Azoarcus sp. KH32C: one gene and its partner. The protein of the gene in region 1 binds, or shares a complex with, the protein of each later gene. Links are inferred from orthologs where the notes say so. Each region holds a gene or a part of one and is shown on either strand. Other genes may lie near its edges.

Region 1 (10,641 bases):
CGTCGTGGTCGGGCATGAAACGCGTTCCGTCGGGCAGCTTCAGCAGACCGCCTTCGCCTCGCACGGCTTCCGAAATCAGGAAGGACTTGGCTCGCGGGTGGTAGAGGCAGGTCGGGTGGAACTGGATGAATTCCATGTTTGCGACGCGGCAGCCCGCACGCCAGGCCATTGCAATCCCGTCGCCGGTCGCCACGTCCGGGTTCGTGGTGTACAAGTAGACCTTGCCGGCCCCTCCTGTCGCGAGCACCGTGCTGCGAGCGCCGATCGTGACGACCCGATCATTTGCGATGTCGAAGACGTATGCGCCAAGGCAGCCTTCAGTCGGAAGGCCGATCTTGCTTCCGAGAATCAGATCGACGGCAATGTGATTTTCGAGAATTTCAATGTTCGGATGCGAGCAGACCTGTTCGCTCAGCGTTTCCTGGACGGCGGCTCCCGTCGCGTCAGCGGCGTGGATGATCCGGCGATGCGAATGACCGCCCTCACGCGTGAGATGGTAGCCGATCGTGGATTCGTCTTCCCGGGTGAAAGGCACTCCTCTTCCGATCAGCCACTCGATCGCCTGTTTGCCATGCTCGACGACGAAGCGGGTCGCGTTGGCGTCGCACAGTCCCGCCCCGGCCGTGAAGGTGTCTTGAATGTGAGCGGCGATGCTGTCCGTGTTGTCGAGCACGGCCGCAATGCCGCCTTGCGCCCACGCGCTGGCACTGTCGGCCAGCGAGCGTTTGGTGACAATCCCGATTCGCAGATGATCCGCAAGTCTGAGGGCGAGTGACTGGCCAGCGGTGCCGCTGCCGATGATGAGTACGTCGTATTGTTTTGACAAGATCGCGAAAACCAAAGGACGGGCGCGCGGCAATATAGCACGTCTGGGCGCGTCTTCCGCAGATCGCGAACGGTCGTGTGGCGCACCGAGTGCAAGACCACACCAACGTATGAACTATTTGAAACGGTCCGTGTCTGTTGGATAACTCCGGCTTTGCCGTACTCATAGGGGGTCGCTATACTGGCGCGGATTTTGCCCAACGTAGGGAAACGGCCCGCTCATGAGCGATCGCGAGATAGATCAGCAACTTGTCGAACGCGTACAGCGCGGCGACAAGCAGGCGTTTGGCTTGCTGGTTGCGAAGTACCAGCGGAAGCTGCACAGACTGCTTTCGCGGCTGATCCGCGATTCCGCCGAAGTGGAGGATGTGGCCCAAGAGACGTTCATCAAGGCCTATCGGGCCTTGGGGTCGTTTCGGGGAGATAGCGCTTTTTACACTTGGCTTTATCGGATCGGAATCAACACGGCAAAAAACTATCTGGTGTCACAGGGCCGGCGTGCCCCGACGTCCACCGGTTTCGACTCTGAGGAGGCTGAAACCTTCGAGGAAGGCGATCAGTTGCGGGATATCAACACGCCCGAACGATTGCTGATGACGCAGCAGATAGCCGATACGGTGAACAAGGCGATGGAGGCGTTGCCGGAGGAGTTGCGGACCGCGATCATGCTCAGGGAGCTCGAAGGCCTGAGCTACGAGGAGATTGCTAGCATCATGGATTGTCCGATCGGGACGGTGCGTTCGCGGATCTTTCGGGCACGCGAAGCAATTGCTGAAAAGCTGAGGCCGCTGCTGGACACGGCTCCTGACAAACGTTGGTAGGTGGTATTCATGAAGGACAAACTGTCGGCATTTCTTGACGGCGAACTGGATGATCAGTGCGTACGTACAGTTCTCGAGGAGGTCCGGTGCGAGCCGATTCTGCGCAACGAGTGGGAGACGTATTGTCTGATAGGCGATGCGCTGCGCGGCGACGAATGCGTGGCGCATGACTTCGTTGATCGGGTGATGGCGGAAATCGATACGGCGCCGACATTGCTGGCGCCTGTCATGAAACGCGCGGAATCCGGCACATCCGGGGTCTGGCGTTCGCTGATGCCCTTGGCGGCTTCGGTGATGGGCGTTGCGGCGGTTGGCTGGGTGGCTCATGCACTGTATGCCGAGCCTACCGGCGTGAGTCACGTAGCTGAGGTTTCGCCGCGACTGCAGCTGGTCGAATCCCAGGTGTCAGGTGTGCGTCCTGTCTCGGTCACGTCTTCCGCGATCGATCCGCATCAAGAATACGTTTTTGCTCATCAATCGATGACCGGAGGCGGGCCGATCTCCGGAGCTATCCAACACGTCAGGTCGATATCCGAAGTCAGTCAGGACGGCGCCCGATGAAGTGGCTTCTCGTCGTGCTGGGGTTCTGCTTCACGCTTGTTGAACCGCAGGCGATGGCGCAGACCCCGGGAGATGCGCTCTCCTGGCTCGGGCGCATGGCCGCCGCCGGCCAGCGCCTCAATTACTCGGGCACTTTTATCTACCAATCCGGCAAGAGCTTCGAGACTTCGCGCGTGGTCCATATGATGGATGCGGCCGGTGAGCATGAACGCCTCGAGGTGCTCGACGGAAGTCCGCGGGAGGTGGTCAGGAGCAGCAGCGAGGTTCGCTGCATATTGCCTGACCAGCGGACAGTGATTATCGACCGAGCGGGGGGGCGGCGGGCTTTCCCTGCGCGGCTGCCGTCGTCCTTCGCGGGGATTGCCGAGAATTACCGGATCCGGAAAGGGGAGGTCGGGCGAATTGCGGGAATGGAGGCGCAGCAGATCATCCTGGAGCCGAAGGACGAATATCGATTCGGCTACCAGTTGTGGGCCGAAATGCAGTCAGGGCTTCTACTGAAGTCGCGTACGCTGGACGATCGTGGCGAGATTATCGAACAGTTCGCATTCAGCGACGTGAAGATCGGCGGCGACATCGCGATGGAGGCCGTGCGGCCCCGTCTCGCGCGCGACGGGGACTGGAAGGTTGTCCATGCGAATGGTGTCGAGATTCGTCGCGAGGACAGCGGGTGGGGCGTGCAGGCACCGATCGCCGGCTTCTCGTTGATGTCGATAGTGCGCAGGCCCCTGGGGCGTGATCATGGCGACGCCCTGCATCTCGTCTATAGCGACGGTCTTGCAGCGATCTCGGTTTTTATCGAGCCCGCCAACCAGGCGAGTGGACGATTGGCGGCGGGCCAGTTGTCGAGCGGCGCTATCAACATTTACAAGCGGATGGTCGGTCCTCATCTAGTCACCGCTCTCGGCGAGGTTCCCTTGCGAACCGTCCAGCGGCTCGCCGACGCGATGGAACCCGTAGCGCGATGATTCAGATCGCCGCCGTGGTCGAATGTGTCGACGGAGACGATGCTTGGGTGAGGGTGCGCAATCGAACGGGTGGCTGCGGTCGCTGCGATGAACCAGGGGGATGTCGATCGTCGGGACTGGTCTATCCTTTTAAAGCGAGAACTGATCTGTTTCGGATGCGCAATGGAGTGGGAGCCAAGGTCGGAGAAACGGTCAATCTCCGGGTGGATGCGCGCGCGCCCTTGCGCGGCGCCCTGTTGGGATATGGCGTTGCGGTGGTGTTTCTACTTGTCGGTGCGGCCCTTGGAACCTTGTTCTCCCCCGCGGGGAGTGAAGATCTCAGCGCACTGATTGGGGCGATGACCGGATTGGTGTCGGCATTCGGGCTGAGTCGCTGGCTGATGCAGCGGCCGGATGTGTGGGGGGGGCTCGGTGTCGAGATGACGACGGCGAGTGAATGCGCAGAAGAGCAGCGGAGCAGGTTCGGATGATGGTTTTTGGTTGGGTTCGGCGAGTGTTCTTGGTCTCGCTGTTGGCTCTGGTGCCCGTCGCGCACGGCGCGGGTGGTGCCGCGGTACTACCCGATTTTACTCAGCTCGTGCAGCGGCACGGGGCGGCGGTGGTGAATATCAGTGCGGCACAGTCCGGGAAGTCGGGGGCGCAAACGTTTCCGGGATTGGATCATGACGATCCGATGTTCGACTTCTTTCGTCGGTTTATCCCCAAGAAGCCCGGTCATCCTCGATCCGACCCTGACAATCGCTCCCTTGGCTCCGGCTTCATTGTCAGCGGGGACGGCTATATTCTGACGAACGCCCATGTCGTCGAGGATGCGGACGAGATTCTTGTGCGCTTGGTGGATAAGCGCGAGTTCAGGGCGCGCGTTATCGGCGCCGACGCGCGGAGTGACGTCGCCTTGATCAAGATCGAAGCGAGCGACCTGCCGCGACTGACTATCGGCGATCCCGCCAAGTTGCAGGTCGGCGAATGGGTTGTCGCGATCGGGTCGCCTTTCGGCTTCGACCATTCCGTCACGGCGGGCATCGTCAGTGCAAAGGGGCGTAGCCTTCCCGATGAAAATTTCGTCTCGTTCATCCAGACTGATGTAGCCATCAATCCCGGAAATTCCGGCGGTCCGCTTTTCAATCTGAAGGGCGAGGTGGTCGGGATCAATTCCCAGATATTCAGTCAGACGGGCGGCTTCATGGGGCTGTCGTTTGCGATTCCGATCGATCTTGCCATGGATGTGCAGGCGCAGTTGCGGGCTTCCGGCCGGGTTCAGCGGGGCAGGATCGGTATCGCGATTCAGGAAGTGACACGTTCGCTTGCTGACAGCTTCAGCCTGCCGCGCCCGGAGGGCGCGCTGGTCAGTGCGGTCGAGCAGAATGGACCGGCAGCGAAGGCCGGTATCGAGCAGGGCGATGTGATCGTCCGTTTCGGCGGCAAGGCGGTCGAGAATTCCAGTGACTTGCCGAGAATCGTGTCCGCGAGCCGTCCCGGTGCATCGGCAATGCTGAGCCTTTATCGTGGAGGCTCCTTGCGTGAGATGCAGGTTGTCGTCGGCGAGTGGCAGGATGATGCGGCGCGGCGCGCGCGACGTGCCGAGCGGGCTTCGCCGGCCCCGAACAAGCTCGGACTTGCCCTGGCTGTCCCGAATGCGACCCAACGTCGCGAGCGTAACGCCGATCATGGTCTGTTGGTCGAGCGAGTCCAGGGCGCGGCGGCGCGTGCCGATCTCCAGGTCGGCGATCTGATCCTTGCGATGGTGGTCGGTGGGCGGCAGATTCCGCTGAAGACGCTCGAAACGTACAACCGGCAGGTGTCCGATCTGAAGGATGGCCAGACTGTGACCTTGCTGGTGCAGCGTAGCGAAGGGGCAAGCTATGTTAGTTTGCGGGCGGGCGAATGACTGTCGTTCGCGAATTCACGGTGATGAGCCGCGAGTGGTGTCATCTTTGTCATGATCTAGTGGATAAGCTGAAACCGCTCGCCGCAGAGCTGGGGTGGTCGGTGCGGACTCTGGACGTCGATGCCGATCCGGAGCTGGAGGCTCGCTGGGACGAGTTGGTGCCGGTAGTGGTGGCAGGCGACAAGGTTCTTTGTCATTACCACCTGGACGAAGCGGCCATTCGTGCCTATTGCCGCGGATTTCCGCTAGAATCCGCCGCTTAGCTGATTCAATCGATCCATTCAAGGTGCCGTATGGCACCTTTCTTTTGTTGTCGCATGCAACATATTCGAAATTTCTCCATCATTGCCCACATCGATCATGGCAAGTCCACCTTGGCGGACCGGCTGATCCAGTATTGTGGGGGCCTGTCCGAGCGTGAAATGGAAGAGCAGGTGCTCGACTCCATGGACTTGGAGCGGGAGCGCGGCATCACCATCAAGGCTCAGACTGCTGCCCTGCAATATCGGGCGAAGGATGGGCAAGTCTATAACTTGAACCTGATCGACACTCCGGGACACGTCGACTTCTCGTACGAAGTCAGCCGTTCGCTGTCCGCATGCGAAGGAGCCCTGCTCGTCGTCGACGCGTCGCAAGGGGTTGAGGCGCAGACCGTAGCGAACTGCTATACGGCGATCGAGCAGAACGTCGAAGTCGTTCCCGTTCTGAACAAGATCGATCTGCCGGCCGCGGATCCCGACAATGCGCGCACGGAAATCGAGGACGTGATCGGTGTCGATGCGTCCGATGCGGTGCTGTGCTCGGCGAAGACCGGACTCGGCATCGAGGAGGTGCTCGAGACGGTCGTGCGGCGCGTTCCGGCGCCGAAGGGCGATCCCAATGCGCCGCTCAAAGCGCTGATCATCGACTCCTGGTTCGACAACTACGTCGGCGTGGTCATGCTGGTGCGTGTGGTCGACGGCGTGCTGCGTCCGAGGGACCGCATCCAGTTGATGGCGACCGGCGCGCAATACCTGTGCGATCAGGTGGGAGTATTCACTCCGCGCTCGCTGTCGCGGGAAGAGCTTTCTGCGGGGCAGGTTGGTTTCATCATCGCCGGCATCAAGGAACTGCAGGCGGCGAAGGTCGGCGACACGGTGACTTCTGCCGCGCGCCCAGCTGCAGAGCCGCTTCCGGGCTTTAAGGAGATCAAGCCGCAGGTGTTCGCGGGCCTCTATCCAGTGGAGTCGAGCGAATACGATCAGCTTCGCGATTCGCTCGAAAAGTTGCGCCTGAACGACGCGTCGCTGCAGTTCGAACCTGAGGTTTCGCAAGCGCTCGGATTCGGCTTCCGATGCGGCTTCCTCGGTCTGCTCCACATGGATATCGTCCAGGAGCGCCTGGAGCGCGAGTTCGACATGAACCTCATTACGACCGCTCCGACGGTCGTGTACGAGGTGATGATGAATAGCGGCGAAGTCATCCATGTGGAGAATCCGGCAAAGTTGCCGGATGCTTCGAAGATGGCGGAAATCCGGGAGCCGATCATCACGGCGACGATCTTCTTGCCGCAGGATTATGTCGGCCCGGTCATTACGCTCTGCAACCAGAAGCGGGGTGTGCAAGTGGATATGCGCTACCACGGCCGCCAAGTGCAGTTGATCTACGAACTGCCGATGAACGAAGTCGTGATGGACTTCTTTGACAAGCTGAAGTCGGTGTCGCGTGGCTATGCGTCGCTCGATTACGAATTCAAGGAATATCGCGCAGCTGACCTCGTGAAGCTGGATCTGCTGGTCGGCGGCGAAAAGGTCGACGCCCTGTCGGTCATCGTGCACCGTGCATCGGCCCAGTATCGGGGACGCGAGGTTGCTGCGAAGCTCCGCGGCTTGATTCCGAGGCAGATGTTCGACGTGGCGGTCCAGGCTGCGATCGGCTCGCACATCATCGCCCGCGAGACCATCAAGGCCTTGCGCAAGAACGTCCTGGCCAAGTGTTACGGCGGGGACATCACGCGGAAGAAGAAACTCCTGGAAAAGCAAAAGGAAGGCAAGAAGCGAATGAAGCAGGTCGGGAACGTCGAGATTCCGCAGGAGGCATTCCTGTCCGTGTTGCGGGTCGATGACGGCAAGTAGGTGCTCGTGTTCTAAGAAGACGACTGCGTGGATTGGGAGATTTTGTGAATTTTGCGTTGGTATTGTTCCTGCTGCTCGTGGCGACGGGAGCGCTCTGGGCAGTTGACCGTTTCATTGCGCGCAAGCGTCGCGCGCCCGGCAGTCCTTCGCCATGGTGGGTCGAGTATGGTGCCAGTTTCTTCCCGGTCATCCTCATCGTCTTCGGGCTGCGCTCGTTCATCGTCGAGCCGTTCAAGATTCCTTCCGGATCGATGATCCCGACCTTGCTGGTCGGCGATTTCATTCTCGTCAACAAGTGGACCTACGGGATCCGCTTGCCCGTCATCAACAAGAAGGTGCTTTCCGTCAACGACCCGGCTCGTGGCGACGTGATGGTGTTCCGCTACCCCGCCGACCCGTCGATGGACTACATCAAGCGTGTGGTCGGCTTGCCAGGAGATCGCGTCGAGTATATCGACAAGCGCCTGCGCATCAACGGGGAAGTCGTTGCCGTGAGCCCGCAGGACGATTACCTACATCCGGATCGACTCTACTATTCGCCACGCTTCATGGAAAAGCTGGGCGTTGTGGAACATTCGATCCTCAACGAGCGTGAGGCGCCGGCCTACGTTCCCCAAGTGCTCGATTATCCGTTCCGCGAGAACTGCACCTATACTAGCTCGGGCGTTAGCTGCGTGGTTCCCCCGGGACATTATTTCGTCATGGGTGACAACCGCGATTCGAGCAGCGACAGCCGGGTTTGGGGATTCGTGCCCGATGCCAACATTGTCGGCAAGGCATTCTTCATCTGGTTCAATTTCAGTGACATGAAGCGGATCGGCAGTTTCCGGTGAAGGGAGAAGGCATGCGGCTGAAGAAGAAACAACAAGGTTTGAGCCCGGTCGGGGTGTTGATTGTCGGGGCTTTGCTGGCGTCCGTACTGCTGATCGGGTTCCGAACGGTACCCGCGGTCAACGAGTACTTTGCGATTCAGAAGATCATCAAGGTTGTGGCCGGTGAGGGCGACGGCGGTGCATCCATCAACGATTTGCGCCGGAGTTTTGACCGCCGTGCCGGGATCGATGATGTGGTGACGGTGACGGGAACCGATCTGGACATCAGGAAGGACGCCGGAAAGGTCGTGATCGACGTGCAATACGCGCGTAAGGTGCCGATCGTCGCGAATGTCAGCTTGTTGATCGACTTCCACGCGACCTCGCTCGGAAAATAGGGTGAATGGGGATCTAGGGCGCCTTCAGCGTGCCATCGGACACCAGTTTCAGGACTTGGCGCTGCTCCAGCGGGCGCTCACTCACCGTAGCTACGGTCAGCCCAACAACGAGCGTTTCGAGTTTCTAGGGGATAGCGTTCTCAATTGCGTCGTGGCCATTGCGCTGTTCGAACGGTTTGGCGAGCTGCGCGAAGGGGAGTTGTCGCGTCTTCGGGCCTCGCTCGTTTGCCAGGACGGATTGCACCGGATCGCGCGCGAGCTTGACCTCGGCGAGTACCTGCGTCTCGGCGAAGGGGAGTTGAAGAGCGGAGGGCATCGGCGGCCGTCGATCCTCGCGGATGCGCTCGAAGCGGTGTTTGCCGCGGTGTATCTCGACAAGGGTTTCGATGCCGCGAAGGCAGTGATCGATCGCCTCTACGCCCCGGGAATTGCGGAAATCGATCCGCAACGGGCGTCGAAGGATCCGAAGACCGCGCTGCAAGAGTTGCTCCAGGGGCGGAAGCTTCCGGTTCCGACTTATGCGACGGTGAAAGTGCATGGCGAAGCCCACGCGCAGGAATTCGAAGTGGTTTGTCAGGTCAACGCATTGAAACTGCAGACCAGCGGCCGTGGGCCGAGTCGTCGGGCCGCCGAGCAGCAGGCGGCGGAAAGTGCGTTGGCACAATTGAGAAAAGCATGAATCCGGACAATATTTCCCAAAGCGAAGGGTCGTCGAACGGTTTCCGGACTGGCTTCGTGGCGATCGTCGGGCGTCCGAACGTCGGAAAGTCGACGCTTCTTAATCGCCTGATCGGGCAAAAGATCAGCATCGTGTCACGCAAGGCGCAGACGACCCGGCATCGGGTGACGGGGATCCTGACGAACGACGACGCCCAGTTTGTGTTCGTCGACACGCCGGGATTTCAGACGAAACACCGCAACGCCTTGAATCGTTCGATGAACCGGACGGTATCGCAGGTACTGGGTGATGTCGACCTTGTGTTCTTCGTGATCGAGGCTGGGCGTTTTGGCGAGGATGATCGTAAGGTCGTCGATGTTCTGCCACAGGGGGCGAAAGTCGTCCTCGTCATCAACAAGGTGGACCGCCTGGTGGACAAGAGCGCCTTGCTGCCCTTTATTGCACGGATGAACGAGGTGTTCCCGTTTGCGGAGATCGTGCCACTGAGCGCGGAACGCGGCACGAACGTCGATGAGTTGCTGAAGGCGGTCACGCCCCTGCTGCCCGAGGGGCAACCGATGTATGGCGCCGATGAGGTCACTGATCGGAGCGAACGTTTTCTTGCTGCGGAATTTCTGCGAGAGAAGCTGTTTCGGCTCCTCGGCGACGAATTGCCTTACGGTATTGCGGTAGAAATCGAGAAATTCGAGACCGAAGGGAATTTGCGACGCATTTTCGCCGCCGTCGTGGTCGATCGTGCAAGTCACAAGGGGATCGTGATCGGCAAGGGCGGAGAGCAACTCAAGCGGATTGCGAGCGAGGCCCGGGTCGAACTTGAGCAACTGTTCGATGGAAAGGTGTTTCTCGAGGTGTGGGTCAAGGTCAAGAGTGGCTGGGCCGATGACGAGCGCGCCCTCAAGAGTCTCGGCTACGAATAATTTCCCGAACTGCGTGAGTTCGTGAGCCAGAAGCAGCGTGTCGAGGAGCAGCCCGGGTTCGTTCTCCATACGCACCCATGGCGGGAAACGAGCCTCATCGTGGAGGTTTTCTCGCGGGATTTCGGGCGCGTGGCTTTGGTGGCAAAAGGTGCGCGCCGCCCGCAATCGCCGTTGCGTGGCTTGCTGATGGCTTTTCAGCCCCTGCTGGTCAGCTGGACCGGCGGTGGAGAGGTCAAGACCCTGATGCGTGCCGAGTGGTGTGGCGGCCAGCCTCTTCTGACCGGGCGTGCGCTGATGTGCGGCTACTACCTCAACGAGCTGTTGTTTCGGCTTACCGCGCGGGAGGACGCCCATTCCTCACTGTTCCACGCGTATTCCGAAGCCATAGGGACATTGGCGCGTACCGATTTTCTCGCTCCCACCTTGCGGCGGTTCGAACTGGCTCTGCTGCGGGATTTGGGTTATGGCATCGAGTTGGAGAGCGACGGCGAGTCGGGAGAGGCCGTCGATGCGACGGGCGAGTACCTCTATATAATCGAGCGAGGCCCGGTCCGCTTCGAGGGCGAGGAAGGCGATCTGCCGACCCTGAGCGGACAGACTCTGCTGGATATGGCGCGTGCCGAATTTTCCCGGCCCGAGACGCTGGCGCAGAGCAAGG
Region 2 (16,742 bases), 2.3 Mb from region 1 along the record:
TCAGGAGCACGTCGTACGGGCGCTCAGTCATGCGCTTGCGACGGGCCGTCTGCATCACGCCTGGCTATTCACCGGGACTCGCGGGGTCGGCAAGACCACGATCTCGCGCATCCTCGCCAAGGCGCTCAACTGCGAGACCGGCATCACCGCCGAACCCTGCGGCAAATGCTCCGCATGCACCGCCATCGACGCCGACCGCTTCCCCGACTACGTCGAGATGGACGCGGCCTCGAACCGCGGCGTCGAGGACATGGCGGCACTGCTCGACAAGGCCGTCTACGCGCCGGTGCAAGGCCGCTACAAGGTCTACATGATCGACGAAGTGCATATGCTCACCGGGCATGCCTTCAACGCCATGCTGAAGACCCTCGAAGAGCCGCCCGAGCACGTCAAATTCATCCTCGCGACGACCGATCCGCAGAAGATCCCGGTCACCGTCCTGTCACGCTGCCTGCAGTTCAACCTCAAGCAGATGCCGCAGGGCCACATCGTCGATCACCTGTCGCGCATCCTCCAGGCCGAAGACGTTCCGTTCGAGGCATCGGCGCTGCGTCATCTCGCCAAGGCGGCGTGCGGCTCGATGCGCGACGCGCTGTCGCTCCTGGACCAAGCCATCGCCCACGGTTCCGGCAAGGTCGAGGAAGAGCAGGTCACGCACATGCTCGGCACGGTCGGCGACGACCACCTGTATGCCGTCCTCGACGCGCTCGCCGCCGGCGACGTCACCGCCTTGCTCGCGGTCGCCGACCGCATGGAAACGCGCAGCCTCTCCTTCGACGCCGCCTTGCAGGCCCTCGCGTCGCTGTTCAATCGCGTCGCCCTCGCGCAATTCGCGCCGGCTGCGATCGGCGACGATGCCGAACGCCAGCGTCTCGCGCCCTATACCGAAGCCTTCGACCCGGAATTCCTGCAGCTCGCCTATCAGATCGCGATTCACGGCCGCGACGAGCTGCCGCTCGCGCCTGACGAGTACGCCGGCTTCACGATGACGCTGCTGCGCCTGCATGCCTTCCGCCCCGAACAGCCCCCGGCGCTGGGAAGTCCCGCCGCGGCCGGTGGTGGCGGGAGCGCAGCCCGTGGCCCGGTCCCCGCCCGTCCTGCACCCGCGGCTCAACGCCCCGAGCCCGCGCCTGTCGTTCCGGCCGCGCCGGCCCAGAATCGCAGTGAGGCCGCTCCGGCACCGCGTCGGGCGGAAGTCGAGCCGGCCCCGTCTGCCCCATCGGCGCCCGCCGCCGGACGAGCCGAGGCGCGCAGCGAACCCGCCTCGTCGATCCCGCCGTGGGAAGACCTGCCCCCTGAGGCCCAATTCGGCCATGCTGCCGCCGCACAGTCGCGCCCGGCCCCGGTTGCCGCTGCTCCGGCGGCCATCGTCGCCGAAACCGTCGCCCCGGCTGCACGGATCATCGAGCCGGCGCCGCAGTCTGCTCCGGCGAGCGCTCCGCAGGCTCCGATCGAGTCGCCGCCCGCGAGCGAAGGGACTACTCCCGCCGGCGCGGCGAGTCCCGACGCCCTGGCGGGCCTCGCGGCCGGGCAATGGCACGACACCCTGCGCGCATTGGGGCTGGGCGGCATGGTGCGCGAATTCTCCCAGCACTGCGAATGGCTGGGATTCGTCGACGGCGTGCTCGAGCTGCGTCTTTCCGAGGCGCACCGGCACCTGTTGAGCATGAACCCCGGCCTCGTCGACCGGCTGCAGGATATCCTCGTCGCCCATTGCGGGCAGCCGCTGAAGCTGCGCGTGCAGGTTGGCGCCATTGCCGGCGAAACCCCCGCCCAGCGCGACGAGGCCGAGCGGCGCGTGCGCCACGCCGAGGCGGTCGCGGCGCTCGAGCGCGATCCTTTCGTACGCGAACTGATTGAACGATTCGATGCAACCCTCGTGGAAGCGTCGGTCAAACCTCTCTAAGCCAATTTTTTTGGAGATCTGACCATGATGAAGGGCGGAATCGCTGGCCTGATGAAGCAGGCCCAGCAGATGCAGGAAAACATGAAGAAGATGCAGGACCAGCTCGGCAGCATCGAAGTCGAAGGACAATCGGGCGCCGGCATGGTCAAGGTGCAAATGACATGCAAATACGACGTTCGTCGTGTCAGCATCGACCCGTCCGTGATGGACGACAAGGAGATGCTCGAGGACCTCGTCGCCGCGGCCGTGAACGACGCCGTGCGCCGCGTCGAGACGACGACCCAGGAGAAGATGGCCGGCTTCACCTCGGGCCTCAACCTGCCGCCCGGAATGAAGCTGCCCTTCTGATCCGATGTCATCTCCTTCCAGCCTCGACGAACTGATCGAGGCCTTGCGCGTGCTGCCCGGGGTGGGGCCCAAATCCGCCCAGCGGATGGCCTACCACCTCCTGCAGCGCGACCAGCGCGGGGCGCAACGCCTCGCGCAGGTGCTGGGCCACGCGCTCGAAGTGCTGCGCCATTGCGAGCGTTGCAATACCTTCACTGAAGATGCCGTGTGCCAGCGTTGCGCCAGTCCGCAGCGCGACCCGTCTCTGCTGTGCGTCGTCGAGATGCCGGCCGACCTCGCGATGGTCGAGCAGACGCACGCCTACAACGGCCTCTACTACGTCCTGATGGGGCGCCTGTCGCCCCTCGATGGCATCGGTCCGCGCGAACTGCGCCTCGACAAGCTGCTGGCGCGAGCCACCGACAGCGCCGTGCGTGAAGTGATCCTCGCGACCAACTTCACCAACGAGGGCGAAGCCACCGCCCACGTGATCGCCGAGGCGCTCGCCGCCCGCGGCATCAAGGTCAGTCGCTTGTCGCGCGGAGTGCCCGTGGGCGGCGAGCTCGAGCACACCGACGCCGGCACCATCGCCCAGGCCCTCGTGGAGCGTCGCGCCTTGTAACAGTCGCGCTGTTGCGCTGCGCAAAAAATGATGCCGAATACCGCTTTCGGCTGATATCTCCTGTGCGCCAAAGCCCTGAATTAAGGGCGTTTAATGATCCCGCCCTTTTTATGTTGCGGGTTTCTTGCTAGACTTCCGCGGTTTTTTTGTATCCGGAAACGGGTTTCTTTTTCAGGGATGAGGCTCATGAGCGTGGATCAGAAGATGGACAGTGGCCGCCGGCAACTGCTTGTCGCGACGTCGGCCGCCGGTGGCGTGGCTGCGGTGGCGACGGCAGTGCCGTTTGTTGCCAGTCTGACGCCGTCCGAGCGTGCAAAAGCTGCTGGAGCGCCGGTCGAGGCGGATATCAGCAAGCTGGCGCCCGGCGAAATGATGACGGTGGAGTGGCGTGGCAAGCCGGTGTGGATTCTGCGCCGGACCCCCGAGATGCTGGCTACGCTTGACCAGACCGAGGCCGCCGTGAGCGACCCGGAGTCCAACAAGGACATGCAGCCCGAGTACGCGAAGAACAAGGCTCGTTCGATCAACCCCGAATACCTCGTCGCCGTCGGTATCTGCACCCACCTGGGCTGCTCGCCGAGCGAGAAGTTCAAGATGGGTGCCGAAAGCGGCATGGGCGACGACTGGCACGGTGGCTTCCTGTGCCCCTGTCACGGCTCCCGTTTCGACCTCGCGGGTCGCGTCTACAAGAGCATGCCGGCTCCGGACAACCTCCAGGTGCCGCCGCACAAGTTCCTCACGGCAACCACGATCCTCATCGGTGACGACTCAAAGGCCTAAGCGATGACTACGAAATCACAACAACTGCTGAACTGGGTCGATGAGCGGTTCCCGCTGACGTCGACCTGGAAGGCGCATCTGTCCGAGTACTATGCGCCGAAGAACTTCAACTTCTGGTACTTCTTCGGCTCGCTGGCGTTGCTGGTGCTGGTGATCCAGATCGTGACCGGCATCTTCCTGGTCATGCACTACAAGCCGGACGCCTCCGTGAACGCATCGGGCATCCCCGTCGCCTTCGCCAGCGTCGAGTACATCATGCGCGAAGTCCCGGGCGGCTGGCTGATCCGCTACCTGCACTCGACCGGCGCGTCGGCCTTCTTCATCGTCGTCTACCTGCACATGTTCCGCGGTCTGCTCTACGGTTCCTACCGCAAGCCGCGCGAACTGATCTGGATCTTCGGCACCCTGATCTTCCTCGCGCTGATGGCCGAAGCCTTCATGGGCTACCTGCTGCCGTGGGGCCAGATGTCGTTCTGGGGCGCACAGGTCATCGTTAACCTGTTCTCGGCGATCCCGGTCATCGGTCCGGACCTGTCGCTCGTGATCCGCGGCGACTTCGTCGTGTCGGATGCGACGCTGAACCGCTTCTTCTCCTTCCACGTCATTGCCGTGCCGCTGGTGCTGATCGGCCTGGTGCTCGCGCACATCGTCGCGCTGCACGAAGTCGGCTCGAACAACCCGGATGGCGTCGAGATCAAGAAGAAGAAGGACGCGAACGGCATTCCGCTCGATGGCATCCCCTTCCACCCGTACTACACGGTGAAGGACATCGTCGGCGTGGTCGGCTTCCTGATCTTCTTCTCGGCGATCGTGTTCTTCGCGCCTGAAGGCGGCGGCTACTTCCTCGAGTACAACAACTTCATCCCGGCCGACCCGCTGAAGACCCCGCCGCACATCGCGCCGGTCTGGTACTTCACGCCGTTCTACTCGGTGCTGCGCGCCATCACCTACCCGCTGTTCGGCATCGACGCCAAGTTCTGGGGCGTGGTCGGCATGGGCGCGGCGGTGGTCGTGATCGCCTTCCTGCCGTGGCTCGACCGCAGCCCGGTCAAGTCGATCCGCTACAAGGGCGGTCTCTTCAAGGGCATCCTGGCGGTGTTCCTGGTCGCGTTCTTCACGCTGGGCTACCTTGGCGTGCTGCCCCCGACCCCCGGCCGTACGATCGTCGCGCAGATCTGCTCGGTGATCTACTTCGGCTTCTTCCTGCTGATGCCGTGGTACAGCAAACTGGACAAGTGCCAACCCGAACCGGATAGGGTGACTTTCAAATGAGTAATCGTGTGATCAAGACTCTGAAGCGTCTGGCCGCTGCCGCGCTGTTCGCGCCGGCACTGGCGCTGGCCTCGGGTGGCACGCTGCACCTGGACAAGGCGCCGGTGAGCAAGGATCCGGCCTCGCTGCAAGCGGGTGCCAAGACCTTCATCAACTACTGCATGAACTGCCACAGCGCGAGCTTCATGCGCTACAACTCGCTGACCCAGATCGGGCTGTCCGAGCAGGAGATCCGCGACAACCTGATGTTCACGGGCGAGCGTGTCGGCGACCTGATGAAGATCTCGGCCAACCCGAAGGATCAGAAGGCCTGGTTCGGCGCGACCCCGCCCGACCTGACCCTGATCGCGCGTCAGCGCGCTTCGGAATTCGGCAGCGGTGCCGACTGGCTGTACACCTACCTGCGCGAGTTCTACCGCGATCCGGCTCGTCCGACCGGCTGGAACAACGTCGTGTTCCCGAACGTCGGCATGCCGCACATCCTGTGGGAACTGCAGGGTGAGCAGGTCGCCAAGGTTTCGGAGCACGAAGGCGTGAAGTCGATCGAGCTCGAACTGGCCAAGCCGGGCAAGCTGTCGGTCCAGGAGTACGACAAGACCGTCGCCGACCTGGTCTCCTTCCTCGTCTGGATGGGCGAACCGGTTGCCGAGAAGCGTAAGTCGATCGGCGTGATCGTGCTGATCTTCCTGGCGGGTCTCTTCGGCCTGAGCTTCGCGCTGAAGAAGAACTACTGGAAGGACATCCACTGAGCGTCGGCGCGAACTAATTCGCTGCTTTGACCTCTGACGCACCACGCGACACCGCGTGGTGCGCTTTGTTTTTGTATCGGGAGCTGCAAGACCATGATGAACCTATATTCCGGCACGACCGATCCGTTCAGTCATCGCTGCCGGATCGTGCTCTACGAAAAGGGGATGGACTTCGAGGTGATCGATGTCGATCTCTACAACAAGCCCGAAGATATCGCCGTCATCAATCCGTACAACCGCGTGCCGGTGCTGGTCGATCGCGACCTCGTGCTGTACGAGTCCAACATCATCAACGAGTACATCGACGAGCGCTTTCCGCATCCGCAGCTGATGCCGCCCGACCCGATCATGCGCGCGCGTGCCCGCCAGCTGCTGCACACCTTCGAGCACGAGCTGTTCTCGCACATCGAGGTGCTCGAGAAGAACCAGAAGGGCGTCGTCGACAAGAGCCGCGCTCACGTGCGCGACCAGCTGGTCCAGCTCTCGCCGATCTTCACCAAGCAGAAGTTCATGCTTGGCGACGACTTCTCGATGCTCGATGTGGCGATCGCGCCGCTGCTGTGGCGCCTGGAGCACTACGGCATCGAGCTGCCGAAGGCCGCCGCGAACCTGATGAAGTACGCGGAACGTATTTTCAGCCGTCAGGGCTTCATCGACGCCCTGACTCCCTCCGAAAAGGTCATGCGCCGCTGATGCGGGGCTGCGCCCGGCGACGGGTGCGGCCAAGCGATGGTTCCCGATGAGCAAGGTATCCACAAAACCCTATCTGGTGCGCGCGATCTTCGATTGGTGCCTCGACCAGGGCTATACGCCCTATGTCGCGGTGCAGGTCGACGAGCGTACCGTCGTGCCTCCCGGCTATGCCCGTGACGGCCAGATCGTCCTGAACCTGTCGCCCGATGCGACCAATCACCTGGTGATGGGCAACGAGCTGATCACCTTCCAGGCGCGTTTCGGCGGCGTCGCGCATGCGCTGTCGCTGCCGATCGCGAACGTGCTGGCGGTGTACGCGCGGGAAAACGGCCACGGCATGGCGTTCGAGATCGAGTCCGCGGCAGAGGACCCGACCGAGTTCGAGGCCGAAGAAACTTCGGTCGACGGCGATGCGCTTGGCGCCGACCCCGGTGATGCAGGTCCGGATTCGCCGGCGCCCGGCGGGTCCGGCTTCGGTCGCGGCCACCTGAAGGTCGTCAAGTAGGCTTCTGCCTGTCCTTTACGGATGCTGCACGGCCGGCGACTGCGCCGACCGTGCAGCCGCCGTCACCGCCTCCCGATACAGGCGCGCCAGTCGCGTCGCCATTTCGTCGGCGCCCCAACGTTGTGCTTCGAGGCGCGCGGCGTCCCCCATCTCACGCAGGGTTTCGTCCTTCGCCAGCAATTCTCCGACGAGCGCGGCGTACGCTTGCGGGTTGTCTGGGCCGACGCGTGTGCCGCGCTGCGGTTCGATGATGTCGCAGGTGCCCATTTCCGCGAGGGCGACGACAGGCGTTCCCGCAGCCATCGCTTCGAGCAGGACGAGTCCCTGTGTTTCGGTGCGTGACGCAAAGACGAAGAGATCGGCCGCACGATAACAGTCAGGCAGTTCCCGGTTTCGGTCGAGATAGCCCAGGAAGCGTATGTGCGAGTCGAGTTCGAGGCGTCTCACCATCGCCTTGAGCCCTTGAAGCGCCGGACCTTCGCCGGTGATCAGGAGCATTGCGGACGGATGTTGGCGGCGCAGGCGATCCATCACGCGGATCAGGAAGCCGAGGTTCTTTTCGTGGGCGACGCGGCCGACGTACAGCAGGAGTGGGCAATCGCGCGAGAGCCCAAGCCGGGCGCGAAATGCGTCGCCGCCCATGCCTTCCGCGTAGTCCGTGAGCGGAACGCCGGTGGGCACGACATGGCGCGGCCGGCTGACGCCGTATGCAGCGAGCGTGTCGCTCATGGCCTGCGAGGGCACGATCACGGCATCCATCGCATTGCATTGGTGGCGGGAGAAGTTGCGTGCGAGGGCGCGCAGCGCGCCTCGGGGCAGGAAAGGGATGTAGTGGAAGAGGTATTCCTCGAAGAAGGTGTGATAGGTCGCCACGCAGGGCAGATCGAGTGCGCGGGCGAGGTCGAGCGCGGCGTAGTGTGCGACGAAGGGCGTGTGCACATGCACGAGGTCGTATCGCTCTTCGCGCAGGCGTGGGAGCAGGGCCCGTATCGCGGCGCGGCTCATCACGCGATCTTCGGGGTCGAGCGGGAGATAGCGCGACGGGATGCGGATCAGCGCCGGGTCGTCGTCCGGCGCGGCCTCCGGATAGGCCGGTGCGATCAGGGTGCTTTTGATGCCGTGCGGTGCGAGCGCGCGGCGGAAGGTCTGGATCGATGTGCTAACCCCATTGATGCGGGGAAAATAGACATCCGAAATCATCAGGATGTTCATGCGGCGGCGTCCCGAGGGTGGAAGCCTCCAGCCTAGGCCCGTCCGATGACGGTTTCGTTGCAGCCGCCGACGGCGGCCGGAGTGCTCAGCGCGGCAGGAAGGGGAAGTCGCGAACCGGCGCCGGATTGCCGCACATCAGGGCCGCGAGTGCGCTCGCCGAGCCGCAGGCAAGCGTCCAGCCGAGTGTGCCGTGGCCGGTGTTGTACCAGAGGTTCGACGGGCCGCCGTGCCCGATGAGCGGGACGTTCGATGGGGTCGCGGGGCGAAGGCCTGTCCAGCGCTGGGCGGCGGCGATGTCGGTGGCGCCGGGAAATCGGGATTCGAGCCAGTCGAGGATGGCCTGGCAACGGGCGGGATTGATCGCGGTATCGAAGCCGTTGAGTTCGGCCGTTCCGGCAACGCGCAGCCGATCCCCCAGGCGCGAGCAGACGATGCGGCGGGATTCGTCGGTGAGACTGACCGACGGGGTGCGGCTCGGATCGAGCACGGGGACGGTGACGGAGTAGCCCTTGACGGGGTAGATCGGCAGGTGTTCGCCGAACGGGGAAACGAGTTTCCGGCCGTAGCTGCCGAGGCATACCACGTACTGGTCGGCCTTCAGCATGCCCGTGCGGCCATCGCGGTCGCGCACGTCGATACCGTCGATGGTGCCGCCCTGCTGGGCGATTCGGGTGATCGTGGTCCGGTAGTGGAAGCGCACACCCGCTTCGGCAGCACGTATGGCGAGGGCCTGCGTGAAGCGGCAAGCGTCGCCGGATTCGTCGTCCGGCGCGTACAGTGCGCCGGCGAGCTGGTCACGCAGATGCGCGAGTGCCGGCTCGATGCCGAGGCATTCGTCGGTCGAGCAGACTCTGGCCCGGATGCCGAGCGCTTCGAGCTGGGGCGCCTTGGCGCTGCCGTGGGCGAATTCCTTGGCCGAGAAGAAGAGGTGCAGGATGCCGCGTTCGAGGTGGTCGTACGCGATGCCGGTTTCGGCGCGCAGCGCGCGCAGTTGCGCGGCGCTATAGACGGCGAGCCGTGCGATGGCTTGGGTATTGCGCTGAGTCCGCGCCGGCAAGCATTCGCGCAGGAAGGCGAGGGCCCAGGCCCACTGCTCGAGGTCGGCATGGGGCCGGAACAGCAGCGGTGCGTCTTCGCGTCCGAGCCAGCGCAGCGCGGTCATCGGCGCGGAGGGGTTGGCCCAGGGTTCGGGATGGCTGATCGAGATCTGGCCGCCGTTGGCGTGGCTGGTTTCGAGCGCCGCTTCGCCCTGGCGTTCGATCACGCTGACTTCGAATCCGGCCTTGGCGAGGAACCAGGCCGTGGTGACGCCGGTGATACCGGCGCCGAGAACCATGACATGCATACGGTGCAATCGGATTATGGACGGTGCTGCGAGGCTTCGGTGCCTCGCCCGCAGGTGTTGATCATAACCGCCCCGGTCCACGAACGGGGCTGCAACTGTTTGCGGATGTTGATGCGCTCGGCCGTCTTCCGCGGGATAATCCGCCCCTTGAGCTGTGGAACAATCGGATGTCCGCTCCGCCGGACCAACAAGGAGTTTATTCATGCGTCGCGTCACGCTAACCCAGTTTCTGATCGAGCAGCAGCGCGCGGGCCGGACCACGCCGGAATTGCGTCTGCTGATCGAGGTGGTGGCCCGTGCGGTCAAGGCGATCAGCGTCAATGTGTCGAAGGGGGCGCTGGCCGGCGTGCTGGGCGAGGCCGGCACGGACAACGTGCAGGGTGAAGCGCAGAAGAAGCTCGACGTGATCGCGAACGAGATCCTGCTGCAGGCGAACGAGTGGGGCGGCCACTTGGCGGCGATGGCGTCGGAGGAGGTGGAGGAGGTGCATCAGATCCCCTTCGATTATCCGAAGGGTGGCTTTCTGCTGCTGTTCGATCCGCTCGACGGTTCGTCCAATATCGACGTCAATATTTCGGTCGGGACGATCTTTTCGGTGCTGCGAAATCCCCCGCGCAACGGCGCGAACGATCCGACGGAGCAGGATTTCCTGCAGCCGGGGCGCGAGCAGGTGGCGGCGGGGTATGCGCTGTACGGGCCGTCGACGCTACTGATCCTGACGGTGGGCAACGGGGTGCATGGCTTTACGCTGGACCGCGAGATGGGGAGCTTCGTGTACACCCATCCGTTCATGACGGTGCCCGCCGAGACGCAGGAGTTCGCGATCAATGCGTCGAATGCGCGTTTCTGGGAACCGCCGGTGCAGCGCTACGTGGCGGAGCTGCAGGCGGGCAAGGCCGGGCCGCGCGGCAAGGATTTCAACATGCGCTGGGTGGCGTCGATGGTCGCGGACGTGCATCGCATCCTGACCCGCGGCGGCGTCTTCATGTATCCGCTGGATGAGAAGTGCCGCGACAAGGGTGGCAAGCTGCGCCTGATGTACGAGGCGAATCCGATGGCGATGATCGTCGAGCAGGCGGGTGGCGCGGCGACGACGGGGCGCGAGCGGATCATGGACGTGCAGCCGACCAGGCTGCATCAGCGTGTGCCGGTGATCCTGGGGTCGGCGGCGGAAGTCGAGCGCGTGACCAAGTATCACTTGGAAGGCTGAACTTTTCTGTCTTTTTGACGTGGGTGCCTGAAGCGGCGGCGGGAGAAGCGCCGCCGGGCAGGCGCTCGCGGCCTTCGGCTCCCCGCGTCCGGCCGGATCGCGGGGGCGGCGACGCAAACTCGCCGGCTGCGCCGGCTCAGACATGCGTCGCCGTGTTTCCCCCGTGATCCGACCGGCCGCGGCGCTCTCGGACAGCTCGGCGGCACTTCTCCAGCCGCCGCTTCGGGTTGGGCGGGGTAGGGTTTCTGACTATCTGATCTATTCAGGCGGGCCGCCGCGGCTCGTTCGTCTTGATATCGATCGTCTTTTCGTCCTTCACCACTTCCATGACCACGTACGTGTGCGTCTGCTTGACGCACGGCAGTTCGGAAATCTTTTCGCCGAGCACGCTACGGTAGGTGTGGATGTCGCGCGTCCGCACGGTCAGCAGGTAGTCGAAATCGCCTGCGATCATCTGGCAGGTCTGGATTTCCGGGATGCGCTGCACCGCTTCATTGAATAGGCGCAATTCCTGAGCCGTGGTCCCGCTCAAGAGCACTTGCACGATCACGACGTGTCCACGGTCCATGGCGACCGGGTCGAGGGCCGCGTAATAGCCGCGGATCACGCCGCTGTCTTCGAGGCGTCGCACGCGCTCGGCGCACGGGGTCTTGCTGAGGCCGACCCGGCGCGCGAGCTCGACGAAGGAGATCCGGGCGTTTTGCTGGAGTTCGGCAAGAATCTTGAGATCGATGCGGTCCATGATGGTCGGCGGGTAGGAAAAATGGCTACGAGGGAGGCTTTCAGCCGGAATTATGTCTTATTGGAGGCGAATTTCGGAGCCATAAACTACGCTATTGGGTGAAGAATCGGGTTTTCGGCGGGCGGTCCTGCCGAACCCGATGCGGCAGGTGGAGACCCTGCCCAAGACCTTTGCGGAGTTTTTCGCTCATGACAACCCAATCGAATCCGTCTGCCCTCGCAGCCCTTCCCGTCGCGCCACGTTCCGAGCTGCGCCAGCACATCACCAGCGCGTATCGCGCGCCCGAGCCTGACTGTGTGCCGCCGCTGATCGAGGCGGCGCGCGTCGATGCGCCTCTACAGCGCCGCATCCATGATCTCGCGCGTCAGCTCGTCATCGGCCTGCGCGGCAAGCGCGCGCGTTCGAGCGGCGTCGATGCGCTGATGAAGGAGTTCTCGCTGTCGAGCCAGGAAGGCGTCGCGCTGATGTGTCTGGCCGAGGCGCTGCTGCGCGTGCCGGACAAGGCGACGGCCGATCGTCTGATCCGCGACAAGCTGGCGGGTGGGGACTGGGGTTCGCACCTGGGGCAGAGCCCATCGCTGTTCGTGAACGCGGCGACCTGGGGCTTGCTGATCACCGGCAAGCTGGTCGCGACGCGTAGCGAGGAGGGTCTCGCGAGCGCGCTGACGAAGCTCGTGACGCGGGGGGGCGAGCCGCTGATCCGCAAGGGCATGGATCTGGCGATGCGCATGCTGGGCGAGCAGTTCGTGACCGGGCGCACGATTGAGGAGGCGCTGGAGCGCGGCCGCGAGCGCGAGGGGCGCGGCTATCGCTATTCCTTCGACATGTTGGGCGAGGCGGCGATGACGGCTGCGGACGCGCAGCGCTATTACGACGACTACGAGCATGCGATCCACGCGATCGGCAACGGCTCGGCGAAGCGTGGCGTGGTGGACGGCAACGGTATTTCGGTGAAGCTGTCGGCGCTGCATCCGCGCTACAACTGGGCGCAGCGCGAGCGCGTGATGGCCGAGCTGCTGCCGCGTCTGAAGACGCTGTGCGAGCTCGCACGCGGCTACGACATCGGGCTGAACATCGACGCCGAGGAGGCGGACCGTCTGGACATCTCGCTCGACCTGCTCGAAGCGCTGGTCGAGGATGAGGATCTGGCGGGTTGGGACGGGATCGGTTTCGTTGTGCAGGCTTACCAGAAGCGTGCCCCCTTCGTGCTCGATTGGATCGTGGATCTCGCGCGCAAGAACAATCGCCGCCTGATGGTGCGCCTCGTGAAGGGCGCTTACTGGGACGCGGAGATCAAGCGCGCGCAGATCGACGGGCTGGAAGGCTATCCGGTGTATTCGCGCAAGGTGTATACGGACGTGTCCTACCTCGCCTGCGCCAAGAAGTTGCTCGCCGCACGCGACGTGATCTACCCGCAGTTCGCGACGCACAACGCGCATTCGATGGCCTCGATCATGCACATGGCCGAGGACAACTATCATCCGGGCGACTACGAGTTCCAGTGCCTGCATGGCATGGGCGAGCCGCTGTACGACCAGATCACGGGTGATCCGGTGCTGCGCCGCATGGTGCGCATCTACGCGCCGGTCGGCAGCCACGAGACGCTGCTCGCCTACCTGGTACGCCGCCTGCTGGAGAACGGTGCGAACACGAGCTTCGTGAACCTGATCGTCGACGAGAACGTGCCGGTCGAGGAGTTGATCAAGGACCCGGTCGAGCTTGCCGACTCGCTCGCCGGTTCGCCGCATCCGCGCATTCCGCTGCCGAAGGATCTGTACGGTGCCGGGCGGCGCAATTCGAAGGGCTACGACCTGTCGAACGAGACGGTGCGCGAGGCGATCGCCGCGGCGTTGGAGGATAGCCGTGCGGTGCGCCACGTGGCGGGGCCGATGCTGGCCGGTGGAGCGGTCGCTGGCGGCGTGGCGCAGCCGGTGCGCAATCCGGCGAATCTCGACGAAGTGGTCGGCGAGGTGGTCGAGGCCGGATTGCCTGAGGTCGAGGCAGCCATCGCCGCGGCCGATGCGGCGGCCTATGCCTGGGCTTTGCGCTCGCCGGTGCAGCGTGCCGAGTGCCTGGAGCGCGTCGCCGATCTGATGGAGCGCGACGGGCTGGCGCTGATCGCGCTGGCAGTGCGCGAAGCGGGCAAGTCGTGGGCGAATGCGATCGCCGAATTGCGCGAGGCGGTCGATTTCTGCCGTTACTACGCCGAGCAGGCGCGCGCGCTGGACAACGCGCAGCACGTCCCGCTGGGGCCGGTGCTGTGCATCAGCCCGTGGAACTTCCCGCTCGCGATCTTCACCGGTCAGGTCGCGGCGGCAGTGGTCGCCGGCAACCCGGTGCTGGCAAAGCCCGCCGAGCAGACGCCGCTGATCGCGGCCTGGGCGGTGCGGCTCTTCCGCGAGGCGGGTGCGCCGGAGGCGGTCGTGCAGCTGCTGCCGGGACGCGGCGAGGTCGTCGGGGCGGCGCTCGTGGCGGACGCCCGTGTGCGTGGCGTGATGTTCACGGGTTCGACCGAAGTCGCGATGATCATCAACCGCACGCTCGCCGAGCGCGGCGGTGACATCCCGCTGATCGCGGAGACCGGTGGCCAGAATGCGCTGATCGTCGATTCGACGGCGCTGCCCGAACAGGTCGTCGGCGACGTGCTCGCATCCGGCTTCGATTCGGCCGGCCAGCGTTGCTCGGCGCTGCGCGTGCTGTGCCTGCAGGAGGACATCGCCGACCACGTGGTCCAGATGATCAAGGGGGCGACGAACGAGCTCGCGCTCGGCAACACGGCCGACGTACGCAAGGACATCGGGCCGGTGATCGACGCCGAGGCGCAGGCAGGGCTTGCGCGCCACATCGAGTCGATGCGCGAGCGCGGCGCGAGGGTCGTGCAATTGCCGCTGCCCGCGGCCTGCAACGGCGGGACTTTCATTCCGCCGACCCTGATCGAGATCGATTCGCTTGCGCAACTCGAACGCGAGGTCTTCGGCCCGGTGGTGCACGTGTTGCGTTATCGCGCGAAGGACCTGATGAAGGTCGTCGACCAGATCAACGCGAGCGGCTACGGCCTGACGCTCGGCATCCATTCGCGCATCGACGAGACGATCAACGCGATCGTCGAGCGTGCCCACGTCGGCAACATCTATGTGAACCGCAACATCATCGGGGCCGTCGTCGGCGTGCAGCCCTTCGGCGGTGAAGGGCGTTCGGGCACCGGCCCGAAGGCGGGCGGTCCGCTGTACTTGCATCGCCTGCTGCGTCGCAGCCCGGGCGCGGAGTTCGCCGCGGGCGGCGCGCCGGATGCGTTCGAGCGTTTCGTCGCGTGGATCGACGGTCCGGGCCGTGCGCTCGTCGAAGGCGACGACATCGCGGCACTGCGGGTGCGGGCCGAGGCCTGCCGGACGCATCGTCTGGCGGGTGTCCGTCTGGGACTGCCGGGACCGACCGGCGAGGACAATAGCCTCAGCTTCAAGCCGCGCGGCACGGTCGCCGCCGTCGCGGGATCGATGGCGGGGTACTTCCAGCAGTTGCTGACGGCGCTCGCGAGCGGCAACCGTGTCGTCCTCGGTGACGATGCGCTGACGCGCAAGCTCGTCGCGGCCCTGCCGGCGGAGGTCTCGGGCCAGGTGAGCATCGACGCGAAGTGGTTCGACGGCGCGTTCGGCGCGCTGCTCTTCGACGGCGGTGACGAGCAGGCCGACGCGTGGCGCGTGCGTCTCGCGCGCCGCGACGGTCCGATCCTGCCGATGGTGCGTCCGCAGCCCGACTACGACATGGGGCGCCTCGTCGCCGAGCGCACGGTGAGCGTCAATACCGCGGCCGCCGGCGGCAATGCGAGCCTGATGGCCATGGGAAACTGAGGGCAACTGAGGACTGCCGGGCGCAAACGAGGGTAACGGAGCGTAACCGGAAGGCAGCCGGTCGAAGGCGCGCCCGCTACAATGCGGCTTATGCATGCGTGCTTGAGACCGGTTGTCGCTATTCTGTGGCTGATTGCCGCGCTGGCGCCCTTGTGGCCGGCGATGGCGAGCGCCGAGGAGGCGTTGCGCGTCGAGCTGTCCGCGCCGGATTCCGTCCGGCCGCTGCTGCAGCAGCATCTCTACGTTCTCAGTCGGCAGGGGGCGATGCTTCCTTCCGTCGAGGTCGACCGCGTCGCGCTGGCAAGCCGTACGCGTCGCGAAGTCGCGGATCTGCTCGCGACCGAGGGTTATTTCTCCCCCCAGGTAAAGATTGAGCGCGACGACGACAAGCTGTGGCGCGTGTCGGTCGAAACGGGACCGGCCTCCCGCGTGACGGCCGTCGAGGTCGCATTCGAAGGGGCGATCAACGAGGAAAGTCCCGAGTTTGCCGAGCGCCGCAAGGTGCTGCGGGCGGCCTGGTCCTTGCCCGTGGGGCAGGTGTTCCGCCAGCAGTCGTGGGACGAGGCCAAGCGCCGCCTGCTCGAAGGCGTCGGCGCCCGTGATTTTGCGGCGGCGCATCTGGCGGATAGCCGCGCCGAGGTCGATCCGCAAAACAATTCGGTGCGCCTGTCAGTCGTCGTCGATTCCGGTCCGCGTTTCTTCCTCGGGCCGCTCGAGGTCACCGGCTTGAAGCATCTGCCGGCGGGGCTTGTCGAGAGTTATAGCTCGCTGCACCAGGGGCAGCCGTTCGACCAGGAAAAGCTGCTCGCGCTGCAGACTGCGCTGCAGAACGTGCCGCAGTTCGCGTCGGTGATCGTCGACGTCGAACGCGATCCGGCCTTCGCGGCGGCCGCGCCGGTGCGGGTCAATGTTTCCGAGGCGCGTTCGCGCCAGCTTGGTTTCGGCGCCGGCTATTCGACGAACCACGGTCTGCGTGGCGAGGTCAGCTGGCGCAATGTCAATTTCTTCAACCGGGCATGGGAGCTTTCCAGTGGCCTACGGCTCGAGCAGTTGCGCCAGTCGCTGTACGCCGACGTGTTCCTGCCGCCCGACCCTGACGGCCGCCGCTTCAGCGTCGGCGGCGCCGTCGAGCGCAGCGACATCGAGGGGCTGACCGTGGAAACCCAGGCGGTCGGCGTCGCGCGCACGAATACCCGCGGCAATATCGAGACGCGCCTCGCGCTGCGCGTGCAGCAGGAGATGCGTCAGCCGGCGGGGGGCGAGGCATCGCGGCGCATCGCGACGACACTCAACTGGACGTGGACGCGGCGCCACGTCGACGACGTGCTCGATCCGCGTCAGGGCAACGTCCTGCAATTCCAGGTCGGCGGGGGCTCGCGGCTGCTGCTGTCGGATCGCGACTTCCTGCGCTTCTACGGCCGCCAGGTGTTCTACCGGACGGTGTCCCCCAACAACGTCCTGATCCTTCGCGCCGAGGGCGGCATCACGCTGGCCGAGGAGCGCGACGGCGTGCCGCAGGACTTCCTGTTCC

What was found.
Region 2: the proteins of AZKH_RS14065 (region 1) and AZKH_RS04250 are in contact, whole or in part, in a crystal structure (PDB 1YFN), measured with the Escherichia coli proteins. The link is inferred for Azoarcus sp. KH32C from one-to-one orthologs.

Annotation. Positions count from the first base shown.
Region 1 is NC_020516.1:3,195,237-3,205,877, reverse strand. The notes cover bases 699-3,431. They hold AZKH_RS14065 (sigma-E factor negative regulatory protein), read left to right. Parts: upstream 699-1,655; coding sequence 1,656-2,207; downstream 2,208-3,431. Other genes in these bases: AZKH_RS14055 (SoxR reducing system RseC family protein), read left to right, coding at 3,172-3,431; AZKH_RS14060 (MucB/RseB C-terminal domain-containing protein), read left to right, coding at 2,204-3,175; rpoE (RNA polymerase sigma factor RpoE), read left to right, coding at 1,047-1,646; nadB (L-aspartate oxidase), read right to left, coding at 699-826. Also shown: more of nadB, read right to left, coding at 1-698; more of AZKH_RS14055, read left to right, coding at 3,432-3,645; AZKH_RS14050 (Do family serine endopeptidase), read left to right, coding at 3,645-5,063; AZKH_RS14045 (glutaredoxin family protein), read left to right, coding at 5,060-5,326; lepA (translation elongation factor 4), read left to right, coding at 5,381-7,177; lepB (signal peptidase I), read left to right, coding at 7,222-8,010; AZKH_RS14030 (DUF4845 domain-containing protein), read left to right, coding at 8,022-8,387; rnc (ribonuclease III), read left to right, coding at 8,389-9,066; GTPase Era, read left to right, coding at 9,063-9,983; DNA repair protein RecO, read left to right, coding at 10,005-10,641. UniProt on the Escherichia coli protein: An anti-sigma factor for extracytoplasmic function (ECF) sigma factor sigma-E (RpoE). ECF sigma factors are held in an inactive form by an anti-sigma factor until released by regulated intramembrane proteolysis (RIP).
Region 2 is NC_020516.1:929,388-946,129, forward strand. The notes cover bases 5,245-8,124. They hold AZKH_RS04250 (ClpXP protease specificity-enhancing factor), read left to right. Parts: upstream 5,245-6,395; coding sequence 6,396-6,854; downstream 6,855-8,124. Other genes in these bases: AZKH_RS04240 (cytochrome c1), read left to right, coding at 5,245-5,656; AZKH_RS04245 (glutathione S-transferase N-terminal domain-containing protein), read left to right, coding at 5,750-6,349; AZKH_RS04255 (glycosyltransferase), read right to left, coding at 6,870-8,066. Also shown: dnaX (DNA polymerase III subunit gamma/tau), read left to right, coding at 1-1,906; AZKH_RS04220 (YbaB/EbfC family nucleoid-associated protein), read left to right, coding at 1,931-2,254; recombination mediator RecR, read left to right, coding at 2,259-2,855; petA (ubiquinol-cytochrome c reductase iron-sulfur subunit), read left to right, coding at 3,042-3,635; AZKH_RS04235 (cytochrome bc complex cytochrome b subunit), read left to right, coding at 3,639-4,907; more of AZKH_RS04240, read left to right, coding at 4,904-5,244; AZKH_RS04260 (D-amino acid dehydrogenase), read right to left, coding at 8,152-9,411; AZKH_RS04265 (class 1 fructose-bisphosphatase), read left to right, coding at 9,614-10,621; AZKH_RS04270 (winged helix-turn-helix transcriptional regulator), read right to left, coding at 10,884-11,363; putA (trifunctional transcriptional regulator/proline dehydrogenase/L-glutamate gamma-semialdehyde dehydrogenase), read left to right, coding at 11,552-15,211; AZKH_RS04280 (autotransporter assembly complex family protein), read left to right, coding at 15,293-16,742. UniProt on the Escherichia coli protein: Enhances recognition of ssrA-tagged proteins by the ClpX-ClpP protease; the ssrA degradation tag (AANDENYALAA) is added trans-translationally to proteins that are stalled on the ribosome, freeing the ribosome and targeting stalled peptides for degradation.